One region of the Trichococcus sp. ES5 genome, then DNA from elsewhere that is predicted to be linked to it. Evidence: riboswitches for the same ligand, from Rfam matches in the RefSeq annotation. Region 1 holds a riboswitch; each other region holds the start of a gene.
What was found. Region 1 has a riboswitch for thiamine pyrophosphate ahead of tenA (thiaminase II). Riboswitches for the same ligand answer to the same signal wherever they lie in the genome.
Positions count from the first base shown of each region.

Region 1 (7,599 bases):
TTGCGCATCTTATCCAGTTTGGCGCTTTCTTGCGCGGCTTCCGCCAACTTTTCCGCCAGAATATCGATGTTGGCCGCAAGTGAACCCATTTCATCGTTTTGGACAATCCCCGTATGGGCTTCGTAATGGTTATCCGCCAACTGCTGTGTCGTTTCTTCCATCTTTTTCAACGGCTGGATGAACCGTTTCGCCAACAGGACCGCTATCCCGACGGCAGCGATCAAAGCCAAAGCCAAGCTGATTCCCAAAGTCGAAAATCCCGACCGCACGGCAGCCTGCATGTTTGCGATATAGTCGTGCAAAAGGACCGCAGCGATGACCTCCCCTTCTGAGGAGAGCACCGGCGCCCCTACCGTGATGGAGGTATCCTCCAATAACGGGCTGAAGCCTTCGCTGAAGGCGACTTCCCCTTCAAATACCTCATCAACAAGCGCAAGCGCGGCGCTTGGTAGTTCGGCATAGGTGATCTCTTTTTTGCCGGTCCCGACACTGATCGTCTCCGCGGATTGATCGACAATCCACACCTCGCCCATCGCGATATCCTGAATGGCCGTGATATAGGCGTTGTATCCGTTCACATTTTTGCGCCCGGTCGTACCCGTGGCACCACTTTGTACGAGCAGGCTACTATTTTCGATTTGCTTGCCGGTAGCATTACCATTCGCAGTGGGCGCAGCCGAATCTAAAGCGGGACTACCGTCTTCCAGATAATCCGCCACACCGGCCGCAATCGCCTCAGCCCGTTCCTGCATATCCGCCCGGTAAATTTGTTCGGTATGCCGGGTGAACAGCAGCAGGAAGGCCCCTCCGACAACCAAGGAAAACAGTAAGATGACGGAAGTGAAATAGAGGACCAGTTTGCGGGTGATCTTATACTTCATCTGGGTTCACCTCAAACTTATAGCCGATGCCCCAGACCGTTTTGATGTCCCACGACGGATGGGGAATTTGATCGACCTTTGCCCGCAGGCGCTTGATGTGCGAGTCGACCGTCCGATTATCGCCGAAATAGTCGTAGCCCCAGACACTATCCAACAGATTGTCGCGGCTGAACACCTTGTTCTTGTTTGTCGCCAAAATCCAAAGCAGCTCGATCTCTTTTTTCGTGAGATGGACTTGGTGCCCGGCGACCTTTACGATGAATTCGTCCAATCGGATCTCCAGATTTTCATGGACGTAGAGTTTATGGTGATCCTTGTTGTCCGATGTCTGATCCAACCGCCGTAGGATTGCCCGAATGCGCGCCATCACTTCACCCGGCGAAAAAGGCTTGACGATGTAGTCGTCCGCTCCGATATCCAAGCCCATGATCCGTTCAAAATCTTCCCCTCTGGCGGTCACCATGATGATGGGAATCGAGGAAACTTTCCGGATTTCCCTGCACACTTCGAAGCCATCCTTTTTCGGCATCATCACATCCAGCAAAATCAAATCGAATTTGTCTTTCCCGAATTCCTGCAGCGCCTGTTCGCCATCATAGGCGACGACCGCCTCGTAGCCATCCTTTTCTGAATACTCCTTCAGGATGGATGTTATTTGTTTGTTGTCATCCGCAATCAATAGCTTTACCATCGTACTCCCTCCTCGGGGAAATCATACTGCAAAAATATGGCAAGATTATGTTTTCACCCCGATAATACCACACAAATGTGCCTTTAAAAACACGCTTCTGCCATACTTTTTGATTATTCTTAGGTCAGTAAGAAATAACAAAAAATCATACCAGGGGGAAACAAAAATGAACAAGACAAGAATCATGACCATCCTATCCGTTGCAGGCTTATTTGTTGGAGGTGCAGCACCGGTACTGGCAGCGAGCGACACGGCAGCCCAGAACGGCATGATGACCCAAGAGCAAATCAAGTCAGGCGAATGCACAAATGAAGGAGCAAAAAAACAAGGCAATGAAGAGGCAACCATGAAACGTGCCCGCGAGAAAAGCGGCACGTGCGATGGAACGGGTACGCAAGCCAATCAGAACGGCAACCAAAACGCTACGGGCGAAATGGATGGCGACGGCAACCAATACGGTACGGCTGAAACGGACAATGACGGCAAAAACGGTGTCCGCGATCAATCTTGCCAAACTGAATAACAGTCCATCACATTAGAGTGAAGACTATAAGACAAGAAGGGGCGGTCTCGCAATGAGATCGCCCCTTTTTGTGCGTATTCCACTTTTGCAGCTGAAATCCCACAGATCGAGAGAACAAGACTGCAAAAACATACCCGCCAGCTCCGGCCAGGCTTTCGTTCGCCGGAGGAGCCGGTAAATAGATGGGCTCTTCTCCGATGTAGCTTCAGCTGGTCGGAAGACGGCATCTGAATGTGGTGTCAACTCCAGCGAAGCCTCCTTAACCGGAGCTGGGTAGCCCCACAACTTCTCCATGCAAAAACTCCTCAACCTATCCAATGCTTCGCCCATAACTCATGACCGCAAGCAGCACCATGTACGCGAGGAAAACAAAGTCGTTGCCGGAAAAGCCGATCTCATAGTAATAGGTTCGCTTCACATGGCCGGAAAACCGTTTCGCTTCCATTGCCACGGCGATGCGATGCGCGCGCCGGATGCTCCCTGACAAGAGCGGGATGGTGTAGACCTTCATCCTGAGGAGAATACCCTGCAAGCCTTTCACCTTTTCGCTTCCGCGCACCTTGCGAGCATTGCGGATCGTTTCGAATTCTTCCGTCATGATCGGGATCAACCGCAGCGCAGCCATGAAGCTGTAGGCATATTTAGGATTCAGCCGAAGCTGTTGCATCAACGAATAAAACAAGTTGACCGGCCTCGTCGTCAATGCGAAGGTCAAGCCCAAAACAGCGAAGACCAATGCGCGCAGGCCGATCAGCATCCCCCGCAAGAAACTTTCCTCGGTGATGCGGATCAGCCCCCATTCGAACCAAAGCGTTTCGCCTTTTCCGAACAGGATCATGGCGCTGGCTGTCGACACGAAAATGGCGCAGAAAGGGATCAATAGCAACAAAATCCGCTTCAACGGCTGTCCCGTAAACAGCAGGAACAGGATCAAAAGCCCGCTGCCGATGAAGGCCATGATTTCAAGGTTGCGGACAAACATAATTGCGATGCAGAGCAGCAGCGACATGCCCAATTTCAGGCTGGGGTTGACACGGTGGAGCCAGGTTTCTTTCGCTTGTTCCCATTCCTTCATCTGCACAGTCCCCCTTCCAAGCGCAAATCAGCGGAGAATGCAGTCCGCATGTCCGTAGCCGATCCGGTGGTGTCCCGGATTTCGCCGTCGACAACCGTCCAAAACGTTGTTCCGTAGTTCCGGGAGAGTGTTTCATCGTGGGTCACCATCAGGATGACGGCGCCCTTTTTCCGGTAACTCTCCAAAAATTCCAGCAAGGCAAAGGTGTTTTTGGAATCCAACCCGAAAGTCGGTTCATCCAAAAGGATCAGCCGCTGACCTTGGATGATCGTCGCAGCGACGCTCAGACGCCGCTTTTGCCCCATCGAAAGTTGGAAAGGATTTTTCTCCCGCTGCCCGCTCAACTGGAAGAGTTCTAGGTATTCCTCCACCAGCTTCTCGATTTCCGAATTCCCCTTGCCGTCCAACCGGAGCGAATAAGCCATCTCTTCGTAGACCGTGTTCGCCACAAACTGGTACTCCGGATTCTGGAAAACGAAAGCCACCCGTTCGGCTAGCTTCTTCAATTTTCTGATTGGCTTTCCCTCCAACTCGTAGTGCCCGCTCGTTTTGATGAACTGCATGACGGCATGGAGGAAGGTGCTTTTTCCGGCTCCGTTTTGGCCGCGGATGATGACCCATTCACCCGGATAGGCCGCCAGCCCGGCCCCTTGAATTTTTATTTCCCCATTGCGCAAGCCTTTAAAATCGCGCAGTTCCAGCAGCGGACTCTGCAATCTAAAGGACTTCTGCTTTCGTTGCAAGGGCGTTTCCGCCAGATGTTGGTCCCATACCCCCGGAAACCAGATGCCCTGCTCCTTCATCTCGTCCTTGTGGGCCGAGAAGATTTCTTCGTTCGGTCCATCGGCGATGATGCGGCCGGATGCATCGAACAACACGAGCCGTTCGGCGAATGCCAGCACATGATCGATTTTGTGTTCCACAATGATGACCGTTTTGTCCTTGCAGACATCCTGCAGGACCTCCCAGATCGCTTCCGTTCCTTCCGGATCCAGCATGGCGGAGGGCTCATCCAAAAAGAGCACTTCCGGATCCAACACCAATACCGAGGCGATCGCCAGCCGTTGCTTCATCCCTCCGGAAAGGCTTTCGATGGGGATATGGCTGTCCGCCAGCTCCAAACCCACTTGCCGGAGCGCAACGTCTATTCTGGCAGTCATCTCTTCGCGCGGAACCGCCAGATTTTCGAGCACAAAAGCGAGTTCTTCATCGACATAGGGCATGCAGAATTGGCTGTCCGGGTCCTGAAAAACATAGCCCCAGGAAGCCGGCGTCACGAGCTTTTCGGCCTTCATCGGCACTTCGATCGATTGCGGAATCAGCCCGCTCAACACCTGCAGCAGCGTGGATTTGCCGCAGCCGGACGGCCCCAAAAGCAGCACTTTTTCGCCTTCAGCCACCGAAAAGGAAAGATCCTTGAACAACAAATCGGCGTCGCCGGGAAACTTCAACTTCAGCTTTTCCACATACGCTCGCTGCTCCATTTCCGCCATCCTCCTTAATCCATATCTGTGAAATCTTCAGTCGAAAGCGGACGGACAAGGTTCGTCACGCCGGTATCCTCCAGGACTTCCGCCAAGTAGTAGGCCAGCACCCCGGCAAAGAAAATCGAGCCGGCAAAACGGGCCAACAAATACAGCGCCAAGTTCCAAGCAGCCAACTCAGCAATCTGCCCGTTCAACGCATCCACCACTAGCGAACCCACGCAAGATGCCGAAGCTGCCAAAGCGGCAACCTTCAGGTCAAAACGTTTGTAACGGAAGGCCATGAACACCAATTCCGCAAACAATCCTTGCACCACGCCGGAAAGCAAGACGGTCAGACCCCATGGCGACCCCAAAAGGAATTCACCTGAAGCCGCAGCGATTTCCGCCAACAGCGCCACACCCGGTTTGCGGATGATGAAATAGGCGACGGTACCGGCGATGAACCACATGCCGTACAGCAGCTGATCAAGATGCAGACCCAACGGCTGCACCGCGTAATAAACCGTTCCCCACAGGATGTAGACGATCCCGAAAGCGATGGCGATGACGATCGTCACCAAAATATCTGTAAGCTTCAATTCTTTTTTCATTTTCTCTGTCTCCTCATTGTGTTTTATTTTGTCTCTTATTGCTCCAACGGTACCGGCCACGTTTCCATGCGATAGGCCATTTCCCAAAATGCGTATTCGTACTGACTGCTGATGATGAAATGCTCTTTCATCCTTTCGCGGTCGGCTTCACTCACGGCTGCGGCAATCTTATCCAGATGCTCAATCTGCTCATCCACCCGGTCCTGAAAATCCTTCCCGCCATAGGTAGCGATCCATTCCTGATAGATCGGTTCTTCCGGTGCTGCATTAATGAAGGCGTCGCCGATTTCGGCGTAGAGCCAGTAGCAAGGCAGAACGGCGGCGATCACATCCCCCAAATGCCCCGAGTGGCCGGCATGATAGAGATGGGACGTGTAGGCGTATGTTGTGGGCGCGGGTTTGAAACACTCTTTTTCTTCCGCGGTGATGCCCATCCTTTTCGAAAATTGTTCATGCAGGCCGATTTCGGCGCTGTACGTATGCTTCGCGAAGTCGGCGAACTGGTTGGTCGTCGCAATATCCGGTGCTTTGGCTGCGCCGAGCGCCAAAATTTTGGCGAAGCGCGTCAGGTAATAGGAATCCTGCTGGATGTAAAAACGGAAATTCTCCAACGGCAAGGTGCCGTCCCCGATCCCTTTCACAAACGGATGCTCCATGCTGGCTGCCCAGATCGGTTCTACCGCTTGGCGGATTTGTGCTGAAAATGTCATTGCTTTCCCTCCATATGCTGTGAGCGCTCCGCAAGGGTCCCGACTTATCCGAACGGCCGCTCTTGATTTTTGCAAACAAAAAAACCACTCTCTTCCCAACGGAAAAAAGTGGTTGTATGTTCCTTATGCAATAGGGACTTACTTAGCCAAAAGAGGCCGCCACTTCCCTACGCTGGTACAAACCAGATCAGGTTCTAAGGGTCTCGAAGTCCTACTTCGATCTCAGCTTTTTGGCGGACAGTCATCCGCCGGTAAAGCACCCCTAGTGGTAAAAAGAATATTCAGTTCATTTGCTATTGTTCTAATCGTATCATAATTTTTCCGGAAGTCAACTCGTTCTGTTGCACTAAACGTTACCGTTTCTTGTATTTATTCACCATATGCAGCCAACAACGCTTGTCCGTCTGCTTCAAAAACCTGCAATGCCTGCAGCGCCAAATCCTTGTTCATCATGTTATTCAGGACATCCGGAGGGATCGTGGCAGTATGCGCGCCCGACTCCAATGAATCGATGACTTGTTGGGAATTTTTGAAGCTCGCTGCCATGATTTTGGTCTTGTAGCCTCTGGCATCGATGAACGTCCGCATGGAACGGATCGCCTTGAAGGGATCGATCGCATTGTTCAGCATCCTGTTCACATACGGTGCCAGATAATCGCATCCGGCTGCGGCGGCCAGGATCCCCTGGTCCGCAGAATAGATCAGTGTCCCCAGGATCGCTCTTTCCGGATCGTCCTCTTTCACTTTTTTGATTGTTTCCAAGCCTGCTTGTGTAACGGGAATCTTTATCGAAAGTCGGTGATTTGCATCAAATGTCTTTATTGCTTCATAATCGGCAAACATTTCTTCAGAAGTCGTACCCAGCAATTGTACAAAAAGTTCCGTCGGCTCCAAAGCCAATAAATCTTGTAATTGTTTGAAGCGACTGCCGGAACCAGTCGACAAAATCGTCGGGTTGGTGGTGACTCCTTTCAGAAATCCGCTTTTCAAAAAACTTCCGATTGCTTTGATGTCGTTCGAATCTATGTACATACGCTACTACCCCACAGTTTCAGTGATTTTGATGATGGTGCCTTCCGCGATTTCGTTCACTGTTTTGTGTTCAACATACAGAGAGCCTGCCAATTCAGCGACTGTTTCTCCGCTGAAGTTAATGGTGATGTGCCCCAGATCCCTGAGGTTTTTGTTGACCACATCACCCACTGCTGTGACGCGATAACTATCGTCGCCGATAACCAACGCGTGTCCTAGTTGAATATCCTGCTCCAGTGCATTTTGTTCGATCAGGAAGCAATATGGCCGCAATGCTTCCGGAGCATCGTCTCCGAACAATACCATCATATCCTCAGCTAAAAACTCCTTAGCATTAGGTCCGATTTCTGTGACTACCGTTGAATAAATTGACATTTTTCTTCACCTTTTCCGATTATTAGTTTTTAACCATTGGCTGAACGAACCCGTTCAGCTTTTCTGAATTTTTAATACAATCCGAAGCTTGCTAACCAAGCGACGAATACGCGGGGCACACCGTTCAGGAATCGAGAATAAAGAACGGATGGTACGCCGACTTCTACTGTTTTAGCTTCTGCTTCCTGCAAGCCTAACCCGACTGGAATGAAATCGCAAGCATTTTGTGTGTTGA
Region 1 covers NZ_FJND01000007.1:74,052-81,650, forward strand. The annotation lists gene TES5_RS07565 (sensor histidine kinase) at 1-881, opposite strand, end outside; gene TES5_RS07570 (response regulator transcription factor) at 871-1,572, opposite strand; gene TES5_RS07575 (hypothetical protein) at 1,739-2,095, shown strand; gene TES5_RS07585 (energy-coupling factor transporter transmembrane component T family protein) at 2,406-3,170, opposite strand; gene TES5_RS07590 (ABC transporter ATP-binding protein) at 3,167-4,654, opposite strand; gene TES5_RS07595 (ECF transporter S component) at 4,669-5,247, opposite strand; gene tenA (thiaminase II) at 5,283-5,957, opposite strand; TPP riboswitch at 6,105-6,231, opposite strand; gene TES5_RS07605 (transaldolase family protein) at 6,327-6,989, opposite strand; gene TES5_RS07610 (PTS glucitol/sorbitol transporter subunit IIA) at 6,996-7,364, opposite strand; gene TES5_RS07615 (PTS glucitol/sorbitol transporter subunit IIB) at 7,436-7,599, opposite strand, start outside.

Region 2 (7,599 bases), on a different contig from region 1:
CTGAAGACACTGGGGCTGCCGCCCTCAGCCAGTTATGCCGGCATGGAGCGCATCCTTGAGGAACTCGAATACGCAGACAAGATCATGAAACAGATCGGCTGCGAAATCGTCGACGTTTCGAACAAAGCGATCGAAGAAACCGCAGACCACATCCTGCACTACATGGATATGATGAATATCAGCCGCAAACACCTATAACCTAGAAACAGCCACAAGGAGGAAACGCATATGACGAAGCAATGGGTTTACCGTTTTTCAGAAGGCAAAAAAGAACAAAAGATGTTATTGGGAGGCAAAGGCGCCAACCTAGCCGAGATGACCAATCTCGGCCTACCCATCCCTCCAGGATTCACGATCACGACGGAATCCTGCATCCATTATTTCGATGAAGGCCGAACACTTTGGGCTGCGCTCAAGCAGCAGATCGATTCCGCCCTCATCGACCTGGAAAACGCGGTCGGAAAATCTTTCCATAACCCTGCCAACCCGTTGCTGGTGTCGGTCCGTTCCGGTGCCGCCTTCTCGATGCCGGGCATGATGGACACAATCCTGAATTTGGGGCTGAACGATGCATCTGTCGCTGGTCTGGCTGAACAGACGCAGAACCCGACTTTCGCTTTCGACAGCTACCGCCGTTTCATCCAGATGTTCGCCGATGTCGTGAAATCCGTTCCGCGCATTCATTTCGAAGCGATCCTGGATACAGTCAAAAATGAGAACGGTTACGCGTTCGACAACCAATTGACTTTGGAAGACCTGACCGAGCTGGTCGCGCAATACAAAGCCGTCTACCAACGCGAAACCGGCGAAACTTTCCCGCAGGAACCGTTGGATCAATTGCACCAAGCAGTCCAGGCTGTCTTCTCTTCATGGAATAATGAAAGGGCTATTCTGTACCGCGATATTCACAACATTTCGCATAACCTCGGCACAGCCGTCACCGTCCAAAGCATGGTGTTCGGCAACCGCGGCAACGATTCGGGTACCGGTGTGGCCTTCACGCGCAATCCGGCGACCGGCGAGAAAAAACTGTTCGGCGAATTCCTGATGAATGCGCAAGGCGAGGATGTCGTGGCCGGTATCCGCACTCCATTGAACATCGACACCCTGGAGCAAGTGATGCCTGCCGTCTACAGCGAATTCAAGGTCATCGCCGAAAAACTGGAGAACCACTACGCCGATATGCAGGACATCGAGTTCACGATCGAAAAAGGCAAACTGTACCTGCTGCAGACACGCAACGGGAAACGGACAGCGGCCGCAGCCGTCGCAGTGGCCGTGGATTTGGCCGACGAAGGCCTGATCACGAAAGAGGAAGCCGTGATGCGCATCGAAACCGGCCAACTGGACCAGTTGCTCCACCCTACTTTCGATACGAAAGCTTTGGCTGAAGCTCCCTTGTTGGCGACCGGGCTCGGCGCTTCACCTGGAGCGGCATCCGGACATATCTACTTCTCCACAGCCGCTGCCGAAGCAGCAAAAAAGGACGGCCTGCCAGTCATCCTGGTCCGCCGCGAAACATCGCCTGAGGATTTGGCCGGTATGATGAGTTCGGAAGGCATCCTGACGGCACGCGGCGGCATGACTTCGCACGCGGCAGTCGTCGCCCGCGGTTTGGGAAAATGCTGTGTGGTCGGCTGTACCGCAGCCGTCATCGATGAAGAAAACAAAACAGTTGTCATCGATGACGTCACCCTGCACCAAGGCGACCTGCTTTCGATCGATGGCGCAACCGGCAGAGTCTACGCCGGCAAAGTCGCCAAGCAGAACCCGACTTTGGGCGGCAAATTCAGCACCTTCATGGACTGGGTCAACGAAATGAAAGTGCTGCAGGTCAAAGCCAATGCGGATTCCCCGACCGACGTCAGACAAGCCTTGTCCCTGGGCGCGGAAGGTGTCGGACTTTGCCGGACCGAGCACATGTTCTTCCATAAGGATCGGATACCGGCCGTCCGCCAGATGATCCTTTCCCGCACACTGGACGAACGCAAAAAGTACCTGGCAGAGCTGTTGGAAATGCAGCGCCAGGATTTCCAGGAAATGTTCGCCCTGCTACAGGAGCGGCCGATGACCGTCCGCTTACTGGACCCGCCATTGCATGAATTCCTACCGACTGCGCATGCGGATAAGCTTGCCTTGGCGGAATCAATGGGAACCAGTTTGGCTGGTTTGGAAGCGCACATCGATTCCTTGCATGAAGTCAATCCGATGCTCGGTCACCGCGGTTGCCGTTTGGCCGTCACTTACCCGGAAATCTACCGGATGCAGGCGCGCGCCATCATCGAGGGGGCCTTCGCCGCTTCCGAAGAAACCGGCAGCACAATCACACCGGAAATCATGATTCCGTTGGTCTGCGACGTCGACGAGCTGCGCTACGTCAAAGCGGAAATCGTGGCGGAGATTGAGGAAGTATTCTCTGAGAAGGCTGCGACCATCCCCTACCTGATCGGGACGATGATCGAAATCCCGCGCGCCGCGGTCACTTCCGACGAAATCGCGCAGGCGGCCGACTTTTTCAGCTTCGGCACGAACGATATGACGCAGATGGGCTTCGGCTTCTCCCGCGACGACGCCGGCAAGTTCCTGCAGGAATACGAAGACAAAGGCTTGCTGAAGCCAAATCCGTTCCACTCATTGGACGTGAAAGGCATCGGCAAACTCGTCAAATTATCCGCCAAATTAGGCCGCGAAACCAACCCTGACTTAAGTCTGGGCGTCTGCGGCGAACACGGCGGCGATCCGGAATCCATCGCCTTCTTCTCAAGCATCGGCTTGGATTACGTTTCCTGCTCGCCTTTCCGCGTGCCGATCGCCCGCTTGGCTTCCGCACAGGTAGCGATTAAAGAGAGCAGAGCGAAAATGTCTGTACAGAAGGATGTTGTGTTGAGCAGCATCTGATCGAAAAGGCCCGGATCGATGACTTCGATCCGGACCTTTTTGGAATGTCATAATGCGCTTGCGCTCTAGTTGTCCGATTCTACATGGTTATCGGACAACCTCAGTCAACAACACAAATAAAGCCTTCCCGATCCGTTATCTTTCTTCTTATTGGTTATTATTCTTATATTGTCTATTTTCTATTGTCAACAAGGCGAAAATATGGCAGTATAGAGGCATCTTCTGCCTTGGATAAAAGGCCGGAAATGGAAAATAAAAAGACAGTTAATCAAAACAACGGAGGAATAAAAATCATGATGGAATTACCGAATTGCCCGAAATGCGGCTCCCCTTACACTTACGAAGACGGCACAATGCTGGTCTGCCCCGAGTGCGCACATGAATGGAGCGCGGATGCTGCAGAGGCAGCGAACGAAGATCAATTGATCGTCAAGGACGCGAACGGCAACCTGCTGCAGGACGGCGACACTGTTACGGTCATCAAGGACCTCAAAGTCAAAGGCAGCTCGAGCGCATTGAAAGTCGGCACAAAAGTCAAAGGCATCCGTTTGGTCGAAGGCGACCACAACATCGACTGCAAAATCGATGGCTTCGGCGCTATGAAACTGAAGTCCGAGTTCGTTAAAAAAGCATAATCCCGATTCAAAAAAACTGGCGAGGCACCCGAAAGAGAACCTCGCCAGTTTTTTATATTTTTTCGCAATTTGGGTGATACGTTACCATGCTATCCGGCCTCACGCCTTTCATCGGTACGATGGCTGTCACACCTGACAGCTAGGAGATATACGTCGGATCACCGTTCCTTTCCGTTTTGACTTGTTTTGAGAAAGTAGTATGGTCATCACCCCCGTTTGATGCTCGGCATTATGATGATAAGCCCCGCTGGTCCCTTTCAGGATCAACAAAAAAACACATGCGAAAGCACGTGCTCTGTCGGGCAATAGAATGAATGGGAAGATTGTTGCACAACAGATCCGCACTGACCTTGAAAAGCGCGCATTTGCAATTTCAACAAGTCCATCCGACTCACCCCTTCGTTTTCGATTGAAAAGTGTCTTGCCCTTGCCTATCATCTTACCCCTATTATACAGGGATAACGCCCGTGTCTCAATTAATTTACCTACATTTTACTCAAATATAACATTCCCTTTTCGTCCGACGAATCGCCGTTTTTGTAAGGGCTATCCTTTGACATTTTCCGGTGGCTTGCATACAGTTAAAACAAAGACGTTCACGATAGCAACTGTAAAAAAACAAGGGGGTATTTCGACAATGACCACAATCATGATCACCGGCGCAAGCGGTAATATAGGAAGAATTTTGGCGGATCATCTGAAGGAGAGCTACGAACTGACTTTGGTGGATATCCATTTCCATAACGTCGATCCGGCCCTTTTGGAGGGCACCATCGTCAAAGAGTTGGACCTGACTGTCGCCGGCAACTGGGACGGACTGCTGGAAGGGATCGATTACGTTATCCATCTGGCTGGTAATCCTTCACCCGATGCTATTTTTGACGATGAGCTGATCGATTTGAACTACAAGATGCCCTTCTACTTGTTCAAGGAATCATCCAAGTACGAAAACTTCGTCAAACGCATCATCTTCGCCAGTTCCATCCATACCGTCAGCGCCTACCCGAAAAATGTGCAGGTTCACGCCGATGAACCTGTCCGTCCGGGCGATATTTACGGCGTTTCGAAAGTCTATCTGGAAGGATTGGCCAGCCACTTCGCCTTTACGGAAGGCCAAGAATCCATCGGCATCCGCATCGGCAACTTTGATGAAAACCTCGATGATCCGATCGTCGACGAAGCGGGCTTGGCCGAATACCTGTCTCCACGGGACCTTTGCCATTTAGTCGACTGCGCCCTCAAAGCTAAACTTGTTGAGCCGTTCCTGTTGGTGAACGGGCTATCGGATAACCGCTTCCCACGCTTGGACATCTCACAGGCCAAAACTGCCCTCGGTTATCGGCCGAGCGATGATGCTTTTGTGCTGAAGGGCTATTTCCAGGATGACAACGGCGACCCGGTCGAACTGTCCGAAGAAGATTAAGGATCCTCCGATTTGGGAAGACTTCTACTATTTTTACGATTCTGCGTATATCCGCGAGCAAAGTTCTATTGAAGAGCCGGAAATGAACTGATATGATGTTCATTGGAGACAATACAAGTGTCAGATAGACGGAAGGAAGTACACTGAATGGCGAAAAAGAACAAAGGCAACCAGATCCAACGCAGAAATGTGAAACCAACAATACCGGAACTGCATAAAAACAATACTGGCGCGGTAACCAATAAAAAACTGCCGGTCGACGAAGATCCGAAATTGCAGAATTCATTCAATTTTACGATGTACGGCATGCTGATTGGGGCTTCAATCGGTTATTTCGCGGGCAACCTGACTTATGGCTTCGGTATCGGCATGCTGACCGGTGGCATAATCGATTCCTACATGAATACGCAGAAGAAAAAGAAGCGCGAAGCCATCCTGAAGGCGCAAGCCGAAAAAGAGCAGAAATAGTTCATTTCACACAAGTGTTTAGCCATTCTGGCATAGTCCTGGATGCGGCTTTGTGCACCGTGCAACTTGCATAAAAAAATCAACTGTAGTAAAGTGTAACTTAACTGAATAAACCGTTTCACAAAGGGGGGCCGTCCGCGGCTGAGATTGAACATAGATTCTGACCCTTCGAACCTGTTCGTTAGTACGAGCGTAGGGATTGTGATTGAGAATTGAATTTTATTCTCCTCCTTTGTCGATGGTATATTATGCCCAAAAAAAGGAGGAGTTTTTTTTATGTCAAAAAATCTGAACATCTGGATCGAAGGAACCATCATTGCTGCTTTAGCAACCGTTTTATCCCTGATCCCTTTCAATATTGGCCCAAGTTTTTCCGTCACGGTGGGAGCACCGGTCATGCTGCTTTACTGCCTGCGCCGCGGTTTGGTCCCCGGTTTCTTCGCCAGTTTCCTGTGGGGCGTGCTGCACATTCTGATCGGGACGGCCTATATTTTAACGCCGCTGCAAGGTTTCATCGAGTACTTCATCGCCTTTGGTTTCACTGGTTTGGCGGGTCTTTTCACGCCGAAAGTGCAACAGGCGATTGCGGATCAAAATAAAAAAATGCTTTTGTGGAATGTCTTTATAGGCACTGTCGTCGGGACTGTCGGCCGCTATTTCTGGCACACGATCGCCGGCTACTATTTCTGGGGATCCTACGCGCCTGAAGGCTGGAGCGCATGGTTCTACTCCATCACGCTGAACGGCGCCAGCGCCTTGGCGACCGGTGCATTCACGATCATGGTGCTGGCTGTTATCGCCAAAACCAACCCACAATTGTACGTTCCGAAAAAAGCCGTCCGCGGATACTGATTTCATGCCGGAACAACCGTTGTTCATGAGCTATGTCGGCTGTTTGCATCCGCGTTCGTCCGGAACGACCGACACTTCGCGGTTCTCTCAGCTGTTTGCATCTGCGTCCGGCCGGAACAGCCGACACTTCGCGGTTCTCTCGGTTGTTTGCTTCCGCGTTCGGCTGGAACAGCCGACACTTCGCGGTTCTCTCGGCTGTTTGCATCCGCGGTCGTCCGGAACAACCGACACTTCGTGGATCTCTCGGTTGTTTGCTTCCGCGTCCGGCCGGAACAGCCGACGCTTCGTGGATCTTTCGGTTGTTTGCGTCCGCATTCGGCCAGAACAGCCGACGCTTCGTGGATCTCTCGGTTGTTTGCGTATGAACGCAAAGAGAACAGCCGACAATCCATGACTTGATCGCCCAATTTGGACCGGTAACCCAGTCATGAAACATCCACTTTTAATTACAGAAAAACTGAGGCGTGATCCGAATCTCGGATCACGCCTCAGTTTTTTGATTCTATTCGACTAATCCGGACTGGCGTTCCAGTGTGAAACCCTTCCCGGCAACCTCATGCACCTGCCCGATAATCACGAAAGCAAATGGATCGATATCGTTGACCAAGGCATTGATGGCCGACAACTTACGCTGCTCGATGACGCACAGCACCGCTTGCTGCTGCGCCCCCTCAAAAGCCGTTTCGATATTCACCAGGGTCAGACCGACATCCTGCACATACAGCAACGCCTCTTTGATTTCCTCGAACTTTTTGGAAATGATGAAAAGCTGCATCTTATTCGTTCCGGTTACCATCACTTTGTTGATGACGATGGACGTCAGGAACACCATGATGAGCCCATAAAGAATCTCTTCCATGCTGGAAAAGAACGCCTGGATCAGCAATAAAATGACGTCGAACGCATACATTCCCACTGCAACCGGGATGCGGAAATGCTTGTTCAGGAGCAGCGGCGGAATATCCATCCCGCCCGTAGAAGCGCCGACCTTGAACACCAGCCCCACACCCAACCCGCACAGGATTCCAGCGTAGATCGCCGAAAGCAAAATGTCATCCGTCATGTTCTGCAAAGCGGGCACTGTCCGGAAAAAAGTCAAAAACGTCGGGAAAATGATCGTGCTCAGGATCGTCGTCAACGCGAACTTCCTTCCCAACAACGCGGCTCCGATGAAAAACATGAGACCATTGAAAATCAGCACGACCAAAGAAATGTTCAACCCGAAGAAATGATTCAAAATGATGGCAAGCCCCGTCGATCCACCGGCGATCAGATTTTTCGGCAAAATAAACGCCGCTATCGCAAATGCGACAATAATATTCC
Region 2 covers NZ_FJND01000012.1:70,477-78,075, forward strand. The annotation lists gene TES5_RS10090 (pyruvate, water dikinase regulatory protein) at 1-198, shown strand, start outside; gene ppdK (pyruvate, phosphate dikinase) at 229-2,898, shown strand; gene TES5_RS10100 (zinc ribbon domain-containing protein YjdM) at 3,192-3,533, shown strand; gene TES5_RS10105 (NAD-dependent epimerase/dehydratase family protein) at 4,171-4,956, shown strand; gene TES5_RS10110 (hypothetical protein) at 5,104-5,424, shown strand; TPP riboswitch at 5,539-5,640, shown strand; gene thiT (energy-coupled thiamine transporter ThiT) at 5,701-6,276, shown strand; gene TES5_RS10120 (hypothetical protein) at 6,300-6,668, opposite strand; gene TES5_RS10125 (YitT family protein) at 6,779-7,599, opposite strand, start outside.
Region 2: linked by a shared signal. The riboswitch ahead of thiT (energy-coupled thiamine transporter ThiT) and the one ahead of tenA (thiaminase II) in region 1 are both predicted to bind thiamine pyrophosphate.

Region 3 (7,599 bases), on a different contig from region 1:
AAGATGAAGGGAACATAACCTTCTTCGGAGAGGACATCAGCGGAATGAACGAAGTGGATCTTAGACGGAAAATCGGTTATGTCGTCCAACAAATCGGTCTGTTTCCGCACATGACCGTTGCCCAAAACATCGCGACAGTCCCGGAACTGCTGAAGTGGGACAAGAAGGAAATCCAAGCCCGCGTCAAAGAATTGCTGGAGCTTGTCCAACTGGATCCGAATGTGTTTGCCGACAGAAAGCCGAAACAATTATCCGGCGGTCAGCAACAGCGTATCGGCGTTGCGAGGGCGCTTGCCGCCAATCCGAAAGTGATGCTGCTGGATGAACCATTTGGAGCGGTCGATGCGATCACGCGCCTACAACTGCAGAATGAACTGCAAAAGATCCACAAAGAATTGGGAGACAAAACCTTTGTGCTGGTCACCCACGACATCAATGAGGCGTTCAAGCTGGGGACGAGAGTGCTGGTAATGGACAAAGGCAAGATTTGTCAATTTGATGCACCGAGGGAAATCATGCGCAATCCGAAAACGGAGTTTGTCGCAAATTTGATTGCCACCGTAAAGGAACAAGAGGCATTTTGGAGTGAGCTGAAATGATTGCATACTGGAATACTTACCATGAAAAACTGTTGCTTGCCACGATGCAGCATATCGAATTAGTGGGGACGACGCTGACGATCGCCATCCTCATCGCTAGTGGCATAATCCTGGCCTGCATGCATCAGGAACGCGTGATGAACGGCTTGATCTATCTGACCTCTTTGCTTTATTCGATCCCGAGTCTTGCTCTATTTGCCATCTTGATTCCGTTGACGGGACTGGGAAGGAACACGGCCATCATCGTATTGGTGATTTATTGCCAATATGTCCTGTTGCGCAGTTTTTCCGCAGGGATCAAGGAGATCGATCCGACAATCATCGAAGCCGCTGTAGGGATGGGCATGACGAGGAATCAAATGTTCCGGAAAATCCAACTGCCGTTGGCAATGTCATCAATCATCGCAGGGATACGGATCGCTGCGACCTCCACAATCGGCATCGCAACCATCGCCGCAACGATCAATGCGGGCGGGTTGGGAACTGTCCTTTTCGATGGCTTGCGGACATTCAGCGTCGTAAAACTGTTGTGGGGTACTGTGCTGTCGATGTTGTTGTGTCTGCTTGTCAATGTCATCCTGTACTTACTTGAGAACGCGTTGCGACGGAGATTTGCCTGATCTTTTCAAAGGAGTGGTCGCTTGAGTGATATCTGGAACCCGTTGCACGGCTGCAAAAAGGTCAGCCCGGGATGCCAAAATTGTTATATGTTTCATTTGGATAGTCAACGAGGAAAAGATGGCGCGCTGATTTATAAAGTCCAGAGCAGCTTCGATCGACCGTTGAAAAGAAACCGGCGCGGCGACTTTGTCATACCTCCTGGTTCCACGATACGCGTCTGCATGACTTCTGACTTCTTTCTTGAGGAAGCGGACGAGTGGCGCGGGGAAGTCTGGAAGATGATTGAGAAGCGTTCGGACGTGCTGTTCTACTTGTTGACGAAAAGAATCGAACGCGTGAAAGATTGCCTTCCTGAAAATTGGGGAGACGGTTGGGAAAACGTGTGGATGAATGTCTCTGCCGAAAACCAAAAGATGGCCGATAGGCGGATCCCGGTACTCCTGGATCTGCCTTTCAAACACCGAGGCATCATGGCCGCACCGTTGATCGGCGAAATCGACTTGACGAAGCATTTGTCGTCCGGAAAAATCGAACGCGTCATCGTTGGCGGGGAAAACTATGATGGGGCAAGGGAATGCCATTATGAATGGGTGCACAGGATGCACCAAGATTGCGTGGACCAGCATGTGAACTTCGAATTCATCGAAACCGGGAATCATTTTGTGAAGAACGGACGGAAGTATGAAATTTTGGACAAAAGAAAGCAGCAGGAGCAGGCAAAGAAATCCGGCCTGTCTTATGAAGGGCGTGCGGTTTCGGTTCAACTGACGGAGGTTGCCCAGGGCGAATCGGTGCCGCTTTTTCAAACAGATGCCGTGACTTTGTGCGACTCCTATGCCTACAAGAAATTTTGCGGTACGCAATCGGGAATACCCAGCTGCATGCTGTCGCTATGAAAATAAGAAAGGAAGTCGGAGAAATGAAGGCAGTCGTAGTGCATGAAGCGGGCGGACCGGAAAAACTGGTGCATCAGGAAGTTCCGCTTCCGGAAATCCGGGAAGGCTGGTCTCTCGTGAAGGTCATGGGCTTCGGCATCAACCATTCGGAAATCTTTACGCGGGAGGGGAAATCCCCCTCGGTCAAATTTCCCCGCATTTTAGGGATTGAATGCGTAGGGATAGTGGAGCGTTCGAGCGACGAAGAAAAATTGCCGCTCGGTCAAAAAGTGGTGTCGATCATGGGGGAAATGGGGAGAGCCTTCGACGGGAGTTATGCGGAATATGCCCTGTTGCCGGATGACCAAATCTATCCAGTCCACACCAATTTGCCTTGGTCCCAATTGGCGGCCCTTCCGGAAACCTACTATACGGCTTTCGGTTCCATGAAGAATCTGCGGATCCAAGCATCCGATCAGGTTTTGGTTCGGGGGGCAACGAGCGGTGTCGGGGTTGCCTTTGCCAAGTTGGTCAAAGCCCAATTCCCGGATATCCGGATTTATGGGAGCACGCGGAAAGCCGAAAAGGGTGAGAGATTGAAAGAAGCCGGCTTCACCGACTACGTCGAAGACCGCAACGGCGTGTTGGAAACGGAAGAGACTTTCGACAAAATTCTGGAATTGATCGGCCCTGCGACGATCAAGGACAGCCTTTCCCATATCCGGGAAGGCGGCGTTGTCTGCAGCACCGGTCAACTGGGCGGGAAATGGTTCCTGGAGGATTTCGATCCCATCATGGAATTGAAGCATAACAGCTACTTGACTACTTTCCATTCGAGTGACGTCTCCGGCGAGAAGGTGAATGAACTGCTGGAGTACATTGAAGAAAAAGGCATTGCTGTGGATCCCGAGCGAGTCTTCCCGCTCGAAGAGGTTGCCCAAGCCCATGCCTTTTTGCAGAGCCAGGACAGTTTCGGAAAAGCCATTGTGTTGGATCCGAGCGCTGCGGGAGAGAAAGCTTCAGAATAGGGTTGCGTTTCCGCGGATTATTGGTTAGAATCAAATGAGAAACACTGGGGGTGCGCTATTGCGCTGAGACCGGCATTGCCGGAACTCTTTGTACCTGATCTAGTTCATACTAGCGGAGGGAATGTGGCGTTTGACTATTCGCATAATAGACATCAAAACGTTATATTTTCTGATTTTCGCATCAGATCATATAGCGTTTTTTATTTTCAGTAGGGGTGCGCGCGAGCGCTGAGACCGAAACTGTCGGAACCCTTCAAACCTGATCCAGTTCGTACTGGCGGAGGGAACTGAGCTCGGTCTGGAGTCCGTACGTATATCCAAGACATCTCAGGGGAGGTGTCTTTTTATTTTCGTTAAAATCCGGGAGGAGGGGAAACGGTTCGCATAGATCAGGCTTCAAAAGGAATGAATCAAACTGAAAAGGGGAAAATCTTATGAACACAAAAAAATTAGTCACCACTGCCTTGATCATTGCCATGGGGGTGGTCAGCAACAGCATCTTCGTCATCCCGATCGGCATTGCAAAGGTAGCACCGATGCAGCATCTGCTGAATGTACTGACCGCTGTCTGGTTAGGACCCGGGTACGCCGTCCTGCAGGCCTTCGGCGTTTCCGTGCTGCGCAACTTGCTGGGAACGGGAACCATATTTGCCTTTCCTGGCAGCATGATCGGAGCTGTTTGCGCAGGTCTGTTTTATGCCAGAACGCAAAAGATCGGTTACGCGGCGCTGGGTGAATGGATAGGCACCGGAATCCTGGGCTCGCTGGTGAGCACTTTGCTGGCGCAGCTCTTTATGGGCATGGAAGCAGCATTGATGCTCTTCCTTCCGAGCTTCGCAATCAGCTCCGCCATCGGAGCCGGGATGGCTTATTTCATCATCCTGGAAATGGAAAAAAGAAGCGTGTTGGATCGGAACAGAATTTAAAACATCCGCATAAGCAGGAAGCCGCTCTCGGAAGAGGGCGGCTTTCTGCTGTCTAAAAGTGTCTCCAATAGAAATAGTTAAGAAAATTATTTTCATAAAATAATAATTGAAAAAACTATTTTCATGTGTTATTCTATCAGCGAAGGGGAAAAGGCGAAGTCAAGAAATGCGTAAAGCGCTTTTGGCGGCTGCGCAAAACAGGAGGAGGCAACGAAAAATGACAATCATCGAAGAGATCCAAAATCAGTATTCCGCTTTTTCCGCGAACGAGAAAAAAATTGCGGATTACATTCTGCAGAATAAAGCATCCATCAAAAATATGAACATCAAGGATTTGGCGGCGAAGGTGGAGACCTCGACGTCCAGCATCACCCGTTTCTGTAAACGCATCAACATCGATGGGTTTGTGGATATGAAGATTGCGCTGCGTTCATTGGCAAGCGAGCATCCTTTGAAAGAAATGCCGACTGTCTATGACGATATTTATGGCTATTATACGCAAGTCATCGATGAAACCAATCAGATGATCGAGGATCAGGCAATCGAAACGGTTGTCGATTGGATCAAAAATGCAAACAAAACAGTCATCTACGGCATCGGCAGTTCCGGGTTCACGGCCGCCGAATTGGCGCAACGCTTGATCCGCATGGGTCTGAATGCCACGGGGGTTACGGATTCCCACCTGATGATCATCAACAGTTCGATCATCAAGGAGGACGAATTGGTGATTGCCATTTCAAATTCAGGCGAAACGCCGGAACTGATAGCATCACTGGAGATCGCCAAGAAGAAAAAAGCGAAGATCATCGCCCTGACGAGCTTCAAAAACAGTTCCCTGACGAAACTGGCGGACGTCACTTGCTTCGGTTACCACTCGCGTTTCGTCAACAACACGGTGTTCGTCAACACACAGTTCGGGATGATGTATCTGATCGATGTGATTTCGACCTTCTTGGTGCAGGATGAGAATTTCAAATACAACATGGATCTGACGAGAAAAAATGTGCAAGGTTATTCGAAAAAATCGGAATAGTGGGATGTGGCGGCTGAGTCATGCAGGTGCACAGTGAAAATAAAGTTCAGGATCGAAGAGGGGAACGCAAATGAAAAAAGTGATCATCCATGCAGAAGTTTATACAGGGGAAACAGTCATCTCCGATGGGTATATCCGGTTCGGAAAAGAAATCAGCGCAGTCGGGAATATGTCGGAATACGTTCCCGAATCTGGCGAGGAAGTGATTGACGCAACCGGAATCAGGCTGGTGCCGGGCTTCATTGATGTCCACAGCCATGGCGGATATGGTGTGGATAACATGGACGGTGATGCGGAGGGCATCAACCGGATGATTGCGGCGATGCACCGGGAAGGGATCACCAGTTATTTTCCGACGACGATGACGCAATCGACAGAAAATATCGAAAAGGCTTTGGTCGGCATCCGCAAGGCCGCGGAAAAAAATCCGGTCATCCAAGGCATCCACCTCGAAGGGCCGTTCATTTCCGCAGTATTTAAGGGAGCGCAACCGGAAGAACACATCAAACTGCCGGATGCTGCTTTGATGCGCAAGTGGCAGGACTTGAGCGGCGGCTTGATCCGTTTGGTAACCTATGCGCCGGAGACCACTGATGCGACGGCATTCGAAAAGTATTGTCTCGATAACCGCATCGTGCTTTCGGTCGGGCATTCGGATGCTCTTCGCAGCCAGCTGAGAAAATCCAAGGCAGCGCATGTCACCCATCTCTTCAATGCGCAAAGGGGACTCCATCATCGTGAACCGGGTGTGACCGGACATGCGTTCCTGGAGGATGACATCTATGCGGAAATGATTGTCGATGGCCTGCATATCGATCCGGAAATGGTCAAGATCGCCTTCAAACAAAAAGGCGCAGACCGCATCGAATTGATTACCGATGCCATGCGTGCCAAAGGGATGGGCGACGGCATCAGTGAATTGGGCGGACAGAAAGTCATCGTCAAAGAAGGACAAGCCCGTCTGGAAAGCGGAAATTTGGCAGGAAGCGTGCTGGGATTTCAGGAGGCTTTCAGGAACATCATCGCCTTCACCGGCTGCAGCATCTTGGATGCGGTAAAGATGAGCTCAGTCAATCAGGCCCGTGAATTCGATTTGGTGCGAAAAGGGGGCATCGCTCCTGGAAAAGATGCCGATATGGTCCTGCTTTCGGAGTCATTTGCGGTCGAGCGGACAATCAGTTATGGACAGACAGTATACAAAAATAACAGAAAGTAGGTTACAGATCATGGAAATAATCATTAAAGCGACTCCTGAAGAGGCAAGCCGTTACGCATTCGAAAAAATCCGCGAGGAAATGGAAAGAGGTGCGAAAGTGCTCGGGTTGGCAACCGGCAGCACGCCGGAGAGGCTGTACCGGATCATGCGGGAAAGTGATCTTGATTTTTCGGGGATGACATCGATCAATCTGGACGAATATATGGGTCTTTCCGAAGACAATCCGCAGAGTTATCACTATTTCATGCATAAGCATTTGTTCGATGCAAAACCGTTCAAGAAAAACTATCTGCTGGACGGATTGGCGGATGAAACGGAAGAATGCGCGCAATTCGAAGAAATCATCGCCGCGAATCCGATCGATGTGCAGATTCTCGGCATCGGCACGAACGGGCATATCGGTTTTAACGAGCCGGGCACATCTTTTGATTCCCGTACCCAGAAAGTGGCACTATGGCAATCCACGATTGATTCCAATAAACGTTACTTTGCGGATGAGAAGGATGTCCCGCGGTTTGCCTATTCGATGGGGATCCAATCGATCCTCTCTTCAAGAAAGATCATCCTGATGGCTTTCGGAAAAGAAAAAGTCGCTGCCGTCAAAGCCGCGCTGGAAGGTCCAATCACAGAAGACTTGCCGGCGAGTATTCTGCAGACCCACAAGCATGTGACCGTGATACTCGATGAAGCAGCTGCACAAATGCTCAGCAAAAAATAGTGAGTCGGTAATCTGCAGTCTATTCCCAAAAGTCTCCTGATTGTCGTTTTGGATTAAAACGTTTACAATGGAAGCAGAGATAGCATGTAAAGCATGTGATTCAGGAATCCAAGGCGGTGATGGAAATGTTGACTGTTGAGACAGCCGGAGCATGGCTGAGCTTGTTCATCGAAAAGCTGGAAAAAAATGAGAAGTATCTGAACATGCTGGATGAATCCATCGGTGACGGCGATCACGGGGCCAATATGCTTCGGGGTGCCAAAGACCTGAAGGCAAAGTTAGCGGAAGGGCTTCAGGCAGGGGTGTCAGATCTGTTCAAAATGGCCGGGATGTCCTTCGTCCAGAAAACGGGCGGGGCAGCCGGACTCCTTTATGGGCAAATCTTTCTGCATATGTCGGAGGCTTTTCAAGAAGATAACGATCTGATGGACAGCCTGACAAGCGGGCTTGAAGGCATCCAAACGTTCGGCCCTACGGAACTGAAGGAAAAGACCTTAGTTGATGTTTGGATTCCGGTCATGGAAGACATCCGGAATAAGCGTCTGACGTTGGAAAAAATCAATGAATATGTCACAAGCACGAA
Region 3 covers NZ_FJND01000011.1:85,897-93,495, reverse strand. The annotation lists gene TES5_RS09685 (ABC transporter ATP-binding protein) at 1-599, shown strand, start outside; gene TES5_RS09680 (ABC transporter permease) at 596-1,219, shown strand; gene TES5_RS09675 (DUF5131 family protein) at 1,241-2,116, shown strand; gene TES5_RS09670 (zinc-binding dehydrogenase) at 2,140-3,123, shown strand; TPP riboswitch at 3,160-3,262, shown strand; TPP riboswitch at 3,325-3,426, shown strand; gene thiW (energy coupling factor transporter S component ThiW) at 3,558-4,049, shown strand; gene TES5_RS09660 (MurR/RpiR family transcriptional regulator) at 4,267-5,082, shown strand; gene nagA (N-acetylglucosamine-6-phosphate deacetylase) at 5,153-6,298, shown strand; gene nagB (glucosamine-6-phosphate deaminase) at 6,309-7,016, shown strand; gene dhaL (dihydroxyacetone kinase subunit DhaL) at 7,142-7,599, shown strand, end outside.
Region 3: linked by a shared signal. The riboswitch ahead of thiW (energy coupling factor transporter S component ThiW) and the one ahead of tenA (thiaminase II) in region 1 are both predicted to bind thiamine pyrophosphate.